Regions from separate parts of the Anaerobacillus sp. 63XJN7_5_ISO-PGPR-S23-430 genome, predicted to be linked through region 1. Evidence: riboswitches for the same ligand, from Rfam matches in the RefSeq annotation. Region 1 holds a riboswitch; each other region holds the start of a gene.
What was found. Region 1 has a riboswitch for S-adenosylmethionine ahead of AC0VYJ_RS14490 (methionine biosynthesis PLP-dependent protein). Riboswitches for the same ligand answer to the same signal wherever they lie in the genome.
Positions count from the first base shown of each region.

Region 2: another riboswitch for S-adenosylmethionine. It lies ahead of AC0VYJ_RS04155 (2,3-diketo-5-methylthiopentyl-1-phosphate enolase); the one in region 1 lies ahead of AC0VYJ_RS14490 (methionine biosynthesis PLP-dependent protein).
Region 3: another riboswitch for S-adenosylmethionine. It lies ahead of metX (homoserine O-acetyltransferase MetX); the one in region 1 lies ahead of AC0VYJ_RS14490 (methionine biosynthesis PLP-dependent protein).
Region 4: another riboswitch for S-adenosylmethionine. It lies ahead of AC0VYJ_RS13535 (sulfite oxidase-like oxidoreductase); the one in region 1 lies ahead of AC0VYJ_RS14490 (methionine biosynthesis PLP-dependent protein).

Region 1 is NZ_CM149686.1:2,738,429-2,740,604, forward strand. Features, by position in the region: gene AC0VYJ_RS14485 (DUF1189 domain-containing protein) at 1-712, shown strand, start outside; SAM riboswitch class I at 798-908, shown strand; gene AC0VYJ_RS14490 (methionine biosynthesis PLP-dependent protein) at 982-2,112, shown strand; gene metC (cystathionine beta-lyase) at 2,099-2,176, shown strand, end outside.
Region 2 is NZ_CM149686.1:762,926-765,101, reverse strand. Features, by position in the region: gene AC0VYJ_RS04155 (2,3-diketo-5-methylthiopentyl-1-phosphate enolase) at 1-1,067, opposite strand, end outside; SAM riboswitch class I at 1,162-1,271, opposite strand; gene AC0VYJ_RS04150 (aminotransferase class I/II-fold pyridoxal phosphate-dependent enzyme) at 1,355-2,176, opposite strand, start outside.
Region 3 is NZ_CM149686.1:3,354,213-3,356,388, forward strand. Features, by position in the region: gene AC0VYJ_RS17510 (O-acetylhomoserine aminocarboxypropyltransferase/cysteine synthase family protein) at 1-70, opposite strand, end outside; gene metX (homoserine O-acetyltransferase MetX) at 72-1,160, opposite strand; SAM riboswitch class I at 1,311-1,421, opposite strand; gene AC0VYJ_RS17520 (TlpA disulfide reductase family protein) at 1,635-2,060, shown strand; gene AC0VYJ_RS17525 (anti-sigma factor domain-containing protein) at 2,136-2,176, opposite strand, start outside.
Region 4 is NZ_CM149686.1:2,561,812-2,563,987, forward strand. Features, by position in the region: gene AC0VYJ_RS13530 (copper amine oxidase) at 1-384, opposite strand, end outside; gene AC0VYJ_RS13535 (sulfite oxidase-like oxidoreductase) at 682-1,344, opposite strand; SAM riboswitch class I at 1,428-1,526, opposite strand; gene AC0VYJ_RS13540 (GNAT family N-acetyltransferase) at 1,588-2,052, opposite strand.

The DNA.
Region 1 (2,176 bases):
TTTACTTATGTTCCTTTCTTCTGTGCCAGTAGGAATTATGACGGCTCTATCCTTTACAAACGCTTATGAGGATCTCAAAACACATATGTCAGATCTACCAGAATTCACTTTAGAGGACGGATCTTTAACAAGTGAACAGTCTGAACCGCTTATTCGACAAAATGATGAAAATACTTTTATTTTTGATGCGACAGACCAGACAAAGCCTGATGATGTTGATCAATATGATTCCGTTATCGCATTCCTAAAAGATCGTGTAATCGTTGTAGATAGCGGTGCTAGACAGGAGTTTAATTACAGTAACTTTAGTTCGATGACTTTCACGAAGCAAGATGTTAATGAGCTAAGTAATAATCTGGACAACCTGCTCCCTATCTTTATTCCGTTACTGATATTCGTTATCTATTTGTTTCAAACCGGCCTTAAGTTTATAGGAGTTACCGTACTAGCTACAATTGGACTACTATTGAGAAGTATTACCGGAAGAAAAGCTTCTTATAAACAACTTTGGGTCTTATCTGTTTATTCAGTAACAATTCCAACGCTCTTCTTTGCGATTATGGCCCTCATTAAAACAGCAGTCCCTTTAGGATTCCTACTTTATTGGATTGTGGCCATCATGCTACTTTATCTTACGATTAAAGAAATCCCGTTACCAAAAAAACGTGTAACGAACGAGCGAGCAAATGATTCAACAGAAGAAAAATTTTGATAATTTACTCAAATCCCTTGCTTTTCACTTTAAAGTGATGTAGATTATGAAAAAAGCGACACAATAAAATTCCATATATTTTCAATTCTTATCAAGAGAAGCAGAGGGACTGGCCCTATGAAGCTTCAGCAACCACCAGATATTTTCTGGTAAGGTGCTAACTCCAGCAAGTTGATTTCAACTTGGAAGATAAGAAGAAGAGCAACCAAAGTCTTCTTCTTATAGAGGGCTTTTTTTATTGCCCTTATTCAATGAAAAGGAGATTGATTATGTCGAATAAACAGTTAGAAACACTACTTGTCCAATTAGGTAATCATTCAGATACTAAAACCGGTGCGGTAAATCCTCCAGTGTACTTCTCCACATCGTATAGCCATGAAGGCATCGGTCAATCCACCGGATTCGATTATTCAAGAACCAAAAACCCGACACGATCCATTTTAGAATCCGCTATATCAGAACTCGAACATGGTGATCAGGGATTTGCTTTTAGTTCCGGAATGGCTGCGATTCAAGCAATCCTTGCCATATTCAAAAGCGGCGACCATATTCTCGTCTCAGATGATTTGTATGGTGGGACTTATCGATTATTTGCCCATGCTGAAAAACATTATGGTATCTCCTTCACATATTTTGATACACAAAGAAATGAACAACTTTCATCACTCCTAACTCACCGTACAAAAGCCATTTTTGTTGAAAATCCATCTAATCCATTAATGAAATTAACAGATCTTGAAAAAATTGCACGGATAACAGAAAACAGGGACCTATTATTTATTGTAGACAATACTTTGTTCACCCCTCTTCTACAAAACCCACTACTGCTTGGGGCGGATATCGTCGTGCATAGTGCCACTAAGTATTTAGGCGGTCATAATGATATTCTCGCAGGGCTTGTGGTTGCAAAAGGTGAGAATATTTGCGCTGAAATCCAACAATACCAAAACGGTGCAGGCGCTGTGCTTTCTCCTTTTGATTCCTGGTTATTAATGAGAGGCATGAAAACCTTGCCACTCAGAATGAAGCAGCATGAAGAGAATGCCAGAAAGGTAACTGAATTTTTAACAAATCATGAAGCAATAACAGACGTTTTTTATCCAGATAAAGGTGGGATGCTTTCTTTCAGATTGCGCTCCGAAGAATGGGTAGATCTCTTTCTTAGAAAATTAACACTTGTCACATTTGCTGAAAGTCTTGGAGGGGTAGAAAGCTTTATCACATATCCTTCAACGCAAACTCATGCTGAGATACCAGAAGACATCAGACTTGAAAAAGGGGTGTGCAATCGACTGCTACGTTTCTCTGTTGGGATTGAAAACATTGATGACTTAATACAAGACCTGAATCAAGCATTGTCCATTTTTAAAGAGGAGGTTGTTCAAATTGACAAATACTGATTATACATTTCAAACAAAACTTCTTCATAACGATCACAAATTTGATAAAGCTACGGGAGCTGTT
Region 2 (2,176 bases), 2.0 Mb from region 1:
GCTGCTCCATCGGGATGCCCGTGCACGCCACCTCCCGCATTAATCACACTGTCTATACCGAAATCTTTTATAAGAAGCGGTACTAGTCCAGGATGAATGCCCGCTGAAGGAACAGGGAATGTTCTTTTCAGCTTATTATTTCTCGTTAAGGCTTCTGCTGTTGCGAGCGCCTCTCTTCGATCAAGCGCTACACTCCCATAAGGCGAAGGGAAAAGGGAAAAGTCTGCCCCAGCAGTTCGAAGCAACTTTCCAAGTAATAGGGAGTAACTTACCCCATGTGTGCTTGAGGCAGCCATTGCACCAGAGAATGCAGGGTGTGCCATGATTGGAACCGGAATATCCGAGTCCTCTGAAAGTGATTGCAATGCATCTAGTCCATATGTAAAAACATTAAACAGAAGCGCATCTGCTCCTAATTCCACAGCAAGCTTTGCTCGATCACTGAGGTTTGCCGTTCTTCCTGTTAAATTCACTGCGTAACGCGTTCGCTTTCCTGTCAATTCAGCCGTTTCATCCAGCATTTTTCGTAAGGCGGGTACTCGCTTTTCAAGAGGGGTTAACTCATTTTCAAAAAGGATTTCATCGTCCTTCACAAAATCGACTCGACCAAGCGCCTGCTGTTTCATTTGTTCCTGCAATTCGCCTAACGATTTTCCAATAACTCCTTTGAAAATACTCATAACGAGCGGTCGATCGTATACTTCTGTAAGATTTCGAATACCGTCTATTCCATATGCTGGACCTGGGAATTGATTTAGTAACCCTGCAGAGAACTCTAAATCAACCAGCTTAATTTCACCATCAAGTGAAAGCTTACCGATGACTGTTGTTAAAATCGCAGGTAGATCCGCACTGAAATTGATGGTGGGGTAAGCAATCGCGATGATGCCCTTTTCCCCTTTTTCCTCTACGTGAACGACTTCACCCTTATGCTTCTTTAACTGCTTTTTTTCTAATAACGGTAGATTGGTCCAAGTCCCAATCGTTAATCCAAGGGCGATCGCTTCAGCGCGCTTAGATAATTGTTGGTCATTCTTAACAAGGTAAGTTGCCACAAGATGACTCATCATGCTCATTCCTTTCCATCGCGCTAGTCCTCAATCTTTGATCATACAAAAAAGACCCCTTCACGAGGAAGAGGTCGTTATCACCATGCTCTTCCTCTTATCTTCCAGCTTTTGCTGCGAGAATTAGCACCGTGTCTTCAAGTAACCTTGAAAATCGGTTGCCGGGCTTCAAAGGGCTCGTCCCTCCACCTCTCTGGATAAGAGTATGCAACTATTCGTTTAAGTAATTGATTCGAATTATGCCAGACGTAGGAAATCCTGTCAATCTATTTTTTTACTTTTCTGAATCAAAAGAGATTAAGAGAATTAATTCGTTCAACTGCCTCCCTGAGTTTCTCTTCGGAAGTTAATAAGCCTACTCTCACATAGCCTTCCCCATACTCTCCAAAGCCGTTCCCAGGCGCAACTACAATTTGAACATTCTCAAGCAAGTAGTCCGCAAATCCCTCTGAAGTAAATGATTCAGGTACTTTTAACCAGGCAAAAAATGACCCCGCAGGAGAGGTTACATCCCAGCCAATATCGTGAAGCCCCTGTATCAATACATTCCGTCTAGATTCGTACGTTTGGCGAAGGTTCTCAACACATTCCTGTGAACCTAGTAAAGCTTCTGCAGCTGCTTCTTGCACTGCACTAAACAAACTAACGTAGAAATGATCCTGAAGCAGGTTGATGCTTTCCACTACAGATGGGTTTCCGACAGCGAACCCAACACGCCATCCTGCCATATTATACGTTTTGGAAAGAGTATAAATCTCAATTCCCACATCTTTAGCACCTTCTGTTTCCAAAAAGCTTTTAGGACGTTCTCCATCGAATCCGATCGCTCCATAAGCAAAATCATGAACGACACAGATGTCATTGGCATCCGCAAACCTAACCGTTTCATCAAAAAAGCTTTTCGTTGCTATAGCAGCGGTAGGATTGTTTGGATAATTTAAAAACATGAGCTTTGCTTTTGCAAGAGCACTCTCTGGGATCGCGCTATAATCAGGCAGAAAATCATTTTGTTCAAGTAACGGCATCATTTGCATATCCGCTTCAGCCATCGCAACTCCAGACCAATAATCAGGATAGCCAGGATCTGGCACGAGCGCCACGTCACTTTT
Region 3 (2,176 bases), 620 kb from region 1:
CTGTAGCTGGATCAGCTTGTAAACCTCCATGAATTCCAATTGTCTCCAAATTATATTTTTTCTCTGCCATTTCACTTCACTCCTTCGATATTTTTCGTTAATGTTACTTGTTCCTTTATAAGCGGTCCCCATTTATCAAACTCAACGAGAAATCCATCATGACCAAATTTCGTGTTGATTAAATAAAACGGAGAAGAATGAGCTTGAGCAAACAATTTTTCTAAATCTTCTGGAGGATAGATTAAATCCCCTTTAAATCCAATAGCAAGAATGCTCGCTTTAATGTTCTTGATGATGGATATAAGATTACCTCGCCCTTTACTAATATCATGTGTGTCCATTGCCCTTAATAAATACAAATAGCTATTTGCATCAAATCGGCTTACAAGCTTATTTCCTTGATAGTGTAAATAAGATTCCACTTCGTACTGTGCTTCTTTATGATTTTCTTCTGAAGTTTCGATCGCCGCTCGACCGAATTTTTTTTGAAACATTTCATCTGTCCGATAAGAAATCATACCGATCATTCTTGCAGTTGCAAGCCCCGATGTTGGCTGGTGATGAGGATCGTAGTATCCATCCTTCCAATCAGGATCGTTTGTAATAGCAAATCTAGAAATCGCGTTATAAGCTATTCCATACGTATTTAAGCTTGGAGTTACTGCAAGTGGAATCAGATGCTCCATTCCATCTGGGTAAAGGGCACCCCATTCAAGAACCTGCATTCCTCCAAGTGATCCACCAATCACAGCATGAAGGTGATCGATACCTAACACTTCAAGTGCCTTTTTCTGTGAGTGCACCATATCTCTCACTGAAACAAATGGGAAGTCCGCTTTATACTGTTCTCTGGTGACTGGATTAATCGATAGCGGTCCTGTAGAACCGTTACATCCTCCAAGAACGTTAAACGTTATAACTTGAAATTCGGGAGTATCGATATAGCCATCCTTTCCTATTAATCCTTTCCACCAGCCGGGCTCCGAATCACCAATTGTATATTGATTTCCTGTTAATGCATGACAGACAAGAATAACGGGAGCGTCTTCTGGTCCAACGCGTTCATAAGCGAGTTCTACTTCATGTAGCGTCTCGCCCGACTCAAGTGTGAACGATCCAATCAATACGTTCTGAGCTTCGTATCTCGTCTCACTTTCCAAACCCCTATCACCCCTTTCGAGCAATCCGTCTTTATTCATTAAGGCTATAATAATGAGCCATAAATCTAGAACCAATGCTATAAGAAAACGTCGCTTCAATATAAAAAAACCTCTCCGAAAGACAGAGAGGCTTGATTTATTCATCAGCTCCGCTTATCTTTCAGGATTTCTCCTGCAGGATTTGGCACCTTTTCAAACCACAATTGGTTTGACGGTTGCCGGGCTTCATAGGGCCAGTCCCTCCGCCTCTCTAGATAAGTAAGAATATTTTGTTTTTGTTTAATTGAGTTTATTTTAGCAAGGTGGCGCATTAGTGTCAAACACTTTTTCGGAATTATCATTCTTTTCATTTTTTTAAAGAATGTCTAAGTTAATCCAAATTATCGTGAAACAGAGCCTACAGTGTATTAAGTTTGATTAGAATCGAATTTTTGATAAAGTAGCCTTAGAATAATTTTGAAGAGGTGATTGATAGTGCAAGCGCCGTCCTTTGCGTTAGAAGAAGTACAAAGCGGAGAAATCATCAGCTTAACGGACTTCAGGGGGAAACCAGTTATGATTACATTCTGGGCTTCCTGGTGCCCCGATTGTATGAAAGATTTACCGATGAAAGAACAGTTCTACCAGCATGCAGATACTGATACATTAGCATTCTTAACAATTAACGTGACAGGTCGTGAACGGTCAGAAGAAGCCGGTAAAGATTTCACGATCAAAAACAATCTTCCTTTCCTCGTTTTACAAGACAGTGGACGAGAAACTTACGACAAATTTGGTTGTACAGGTGTCCCAACAACTGTATTGCTTAATCAAGATCATCAAATCGCACATGTGTTCGATGACAAATCATCATTTCTTGATATCGCAAAGGCATTGCCCGACATCATGACATCAAAATAAACACACCACAAAAAAAGCCAGAGGGATCCCTCTGGCTTAAAATAATGAAAATAAAATAAATAATAGCATGTTGCGTTATTTGTCTTTTTTATCTTTCTTGTCTTTCTTGTCTTTCT
Region 4 (2,176 bases), 180 kb from region 1:
TGCATCTTCATCTTCATTACCTGTTGCTTTCACATAGTCAACGAAGAAACCGATATGATTGCTCCAAATTTCATTAAATTCAGCTCCTGCTTCTTCACCATAAACGGATGTAATCGCAGCTGTAAGGTCTTCCGTGTTTTCACTTAAGGCACCAGCAGAAGCTTCAAAATCTGCAGAACCTTCAGCTCCTTTTCTCATTGTTTCTACTGCAAGATAAGCATGCTCACTTAGTAAATGGCCAAGATCAGCACGAAGATCAGCACCTGGTGTTTCTACTGTAGGCTTGTCCATTTGCTGGTCGTGGTCAGAGGCAAATGCTCCAGCAGTTGGTATTAAAAGTGAAAAGCTAAGCGGAACAATTAATAGTCCCTTTTTCCAATCGATCACTTTCTTTTTCATATTCTTGTTCGTATTCATTTTCAAATCCACTCCCCTTAATTTTGATTTACACTTAGCTAACGGAGGGAAGATCCATTTAGATCATTCTTTTTTTAAATTCTTCTCTTTTTTTAATTACCAGAGAATAAAAAGTCAGCAAAACCCACACATACTAAGGTTCTGCTGACTTTCAAGTTTTAACTATTTTTTTATAGATATGATGATATTTAGAATGTGATAATAAACTACCTTTTCCTCAATCAATTCTATATGTGTTAATCACGCCCGCTTTTTTAAGAAAAATTAATCAAACTCTTTTTTCTCCCATTCATCTTCTGGTAGTCCCAAATCCTCTCCAGAAAACCTTTCTTCTTTAAATGGATCGGCATGGTTATGAAATCCGTTTTGTTCCCAAAAACCAGGTTTGTCTTCATTGATAAATTCTATACCTCTGATCCATTTAATACTTTTCCAGAAGTAAAGATGCGGTACAACTAACCTGAGAGGCCATCCGTGTTTTGCCGTTAATTTCTCTCCATCGACTGAGTGGGCAAGAATAACATTATCTCTCATTAAGTCAGTGAGGTGAATATTCGTTGTATAGTTATAGTCACCATGTAGCATAACATGGTTCGTTTTCGGTACTATCCCATATGCGTTCATAAAATCCTTAATCAAAACCCCTTCAAAAGTATTATCAAACCTAGACCACCTTGTGACACAGTGAATATCACACTTTACTTTCTTCTGTGGTAAGGCAAGTATGTCGCTATAGGAAATGATCACTTCCTTATCAATTTCTCCAAATACACTTAGGTTCCATGTCGACATCTCATACACAGGTACATCACCTTCATGTAGAATAGGGAACCTTTCTGTAAGTACTTGCCCCGGTGGCAGACGATCACCATACATTTCACTTGCATCTGGAACTTTCATTTTGCGAATACGGTCAGCTTTTTTCAAATCCTTCACAACCCGTCTCTCATTTATTGAATCGTCTAAAAAACTCTTCCTAACTAATAAGGAAGAGTTCGCTTCAGAGCTCTTCCTTATCTCTCAGAGCATAGACTCTGCTGGATTTGGCACCTTGTCTATCAGGTTGCCGGGCATCAAAGGGCCAGTCCCTCCGCCTCTCTCAATAAGGAAATTAAAAAATGTAATTTTGATTCATTCTATCGGTCTATTTAGTATTTTGCAATTATTGTTTTAAACGAGGTTTTTCTTCATTTCAACAAATTGAAATTCTCCCCCATTGGTTTGTTGCATAAACAGATGAGTGATTTGAAATCCAGCCCTTTGATACACTTTTATGGCTCGTTTATTAAATTCAGCTACTGCCATTCCAAAGGAAGTTGGACGATACAATTCAACTGCTTTTTGAAGGCCAGCCTCCAAAAAAGAAAAGCCTTCTCCTTTTCCAACATTATCGGGAGACATTCCTAGACCAATTTCTATATGGTTGTCTTCATGCTCATGAAAACTAAAAAAACCAATAAGATGATCCCTTTGGTAGACGCTCCAATAATTTTCATTGCTGGCTGCATCTTCCCGGAACTCTTTTAGATCTTCAAGATCCTCGTCCATATTATAAAATGAGTATACCCCATCATAGTCCCACGAGATAATTCGCTCGACTTCTTCTTGACTTATTAACTTAAATTGATATACCAATACTCTCCCTCATTTCTGTGTGATTGAAAAGGAAAAGCCCCATGCTGGGAAATGCATGGGGCTCACACTTTATATTTTAAGGGGGGCAGGAACCGGGGAAGTCCCTGCAAAAATAGTGTAGCAA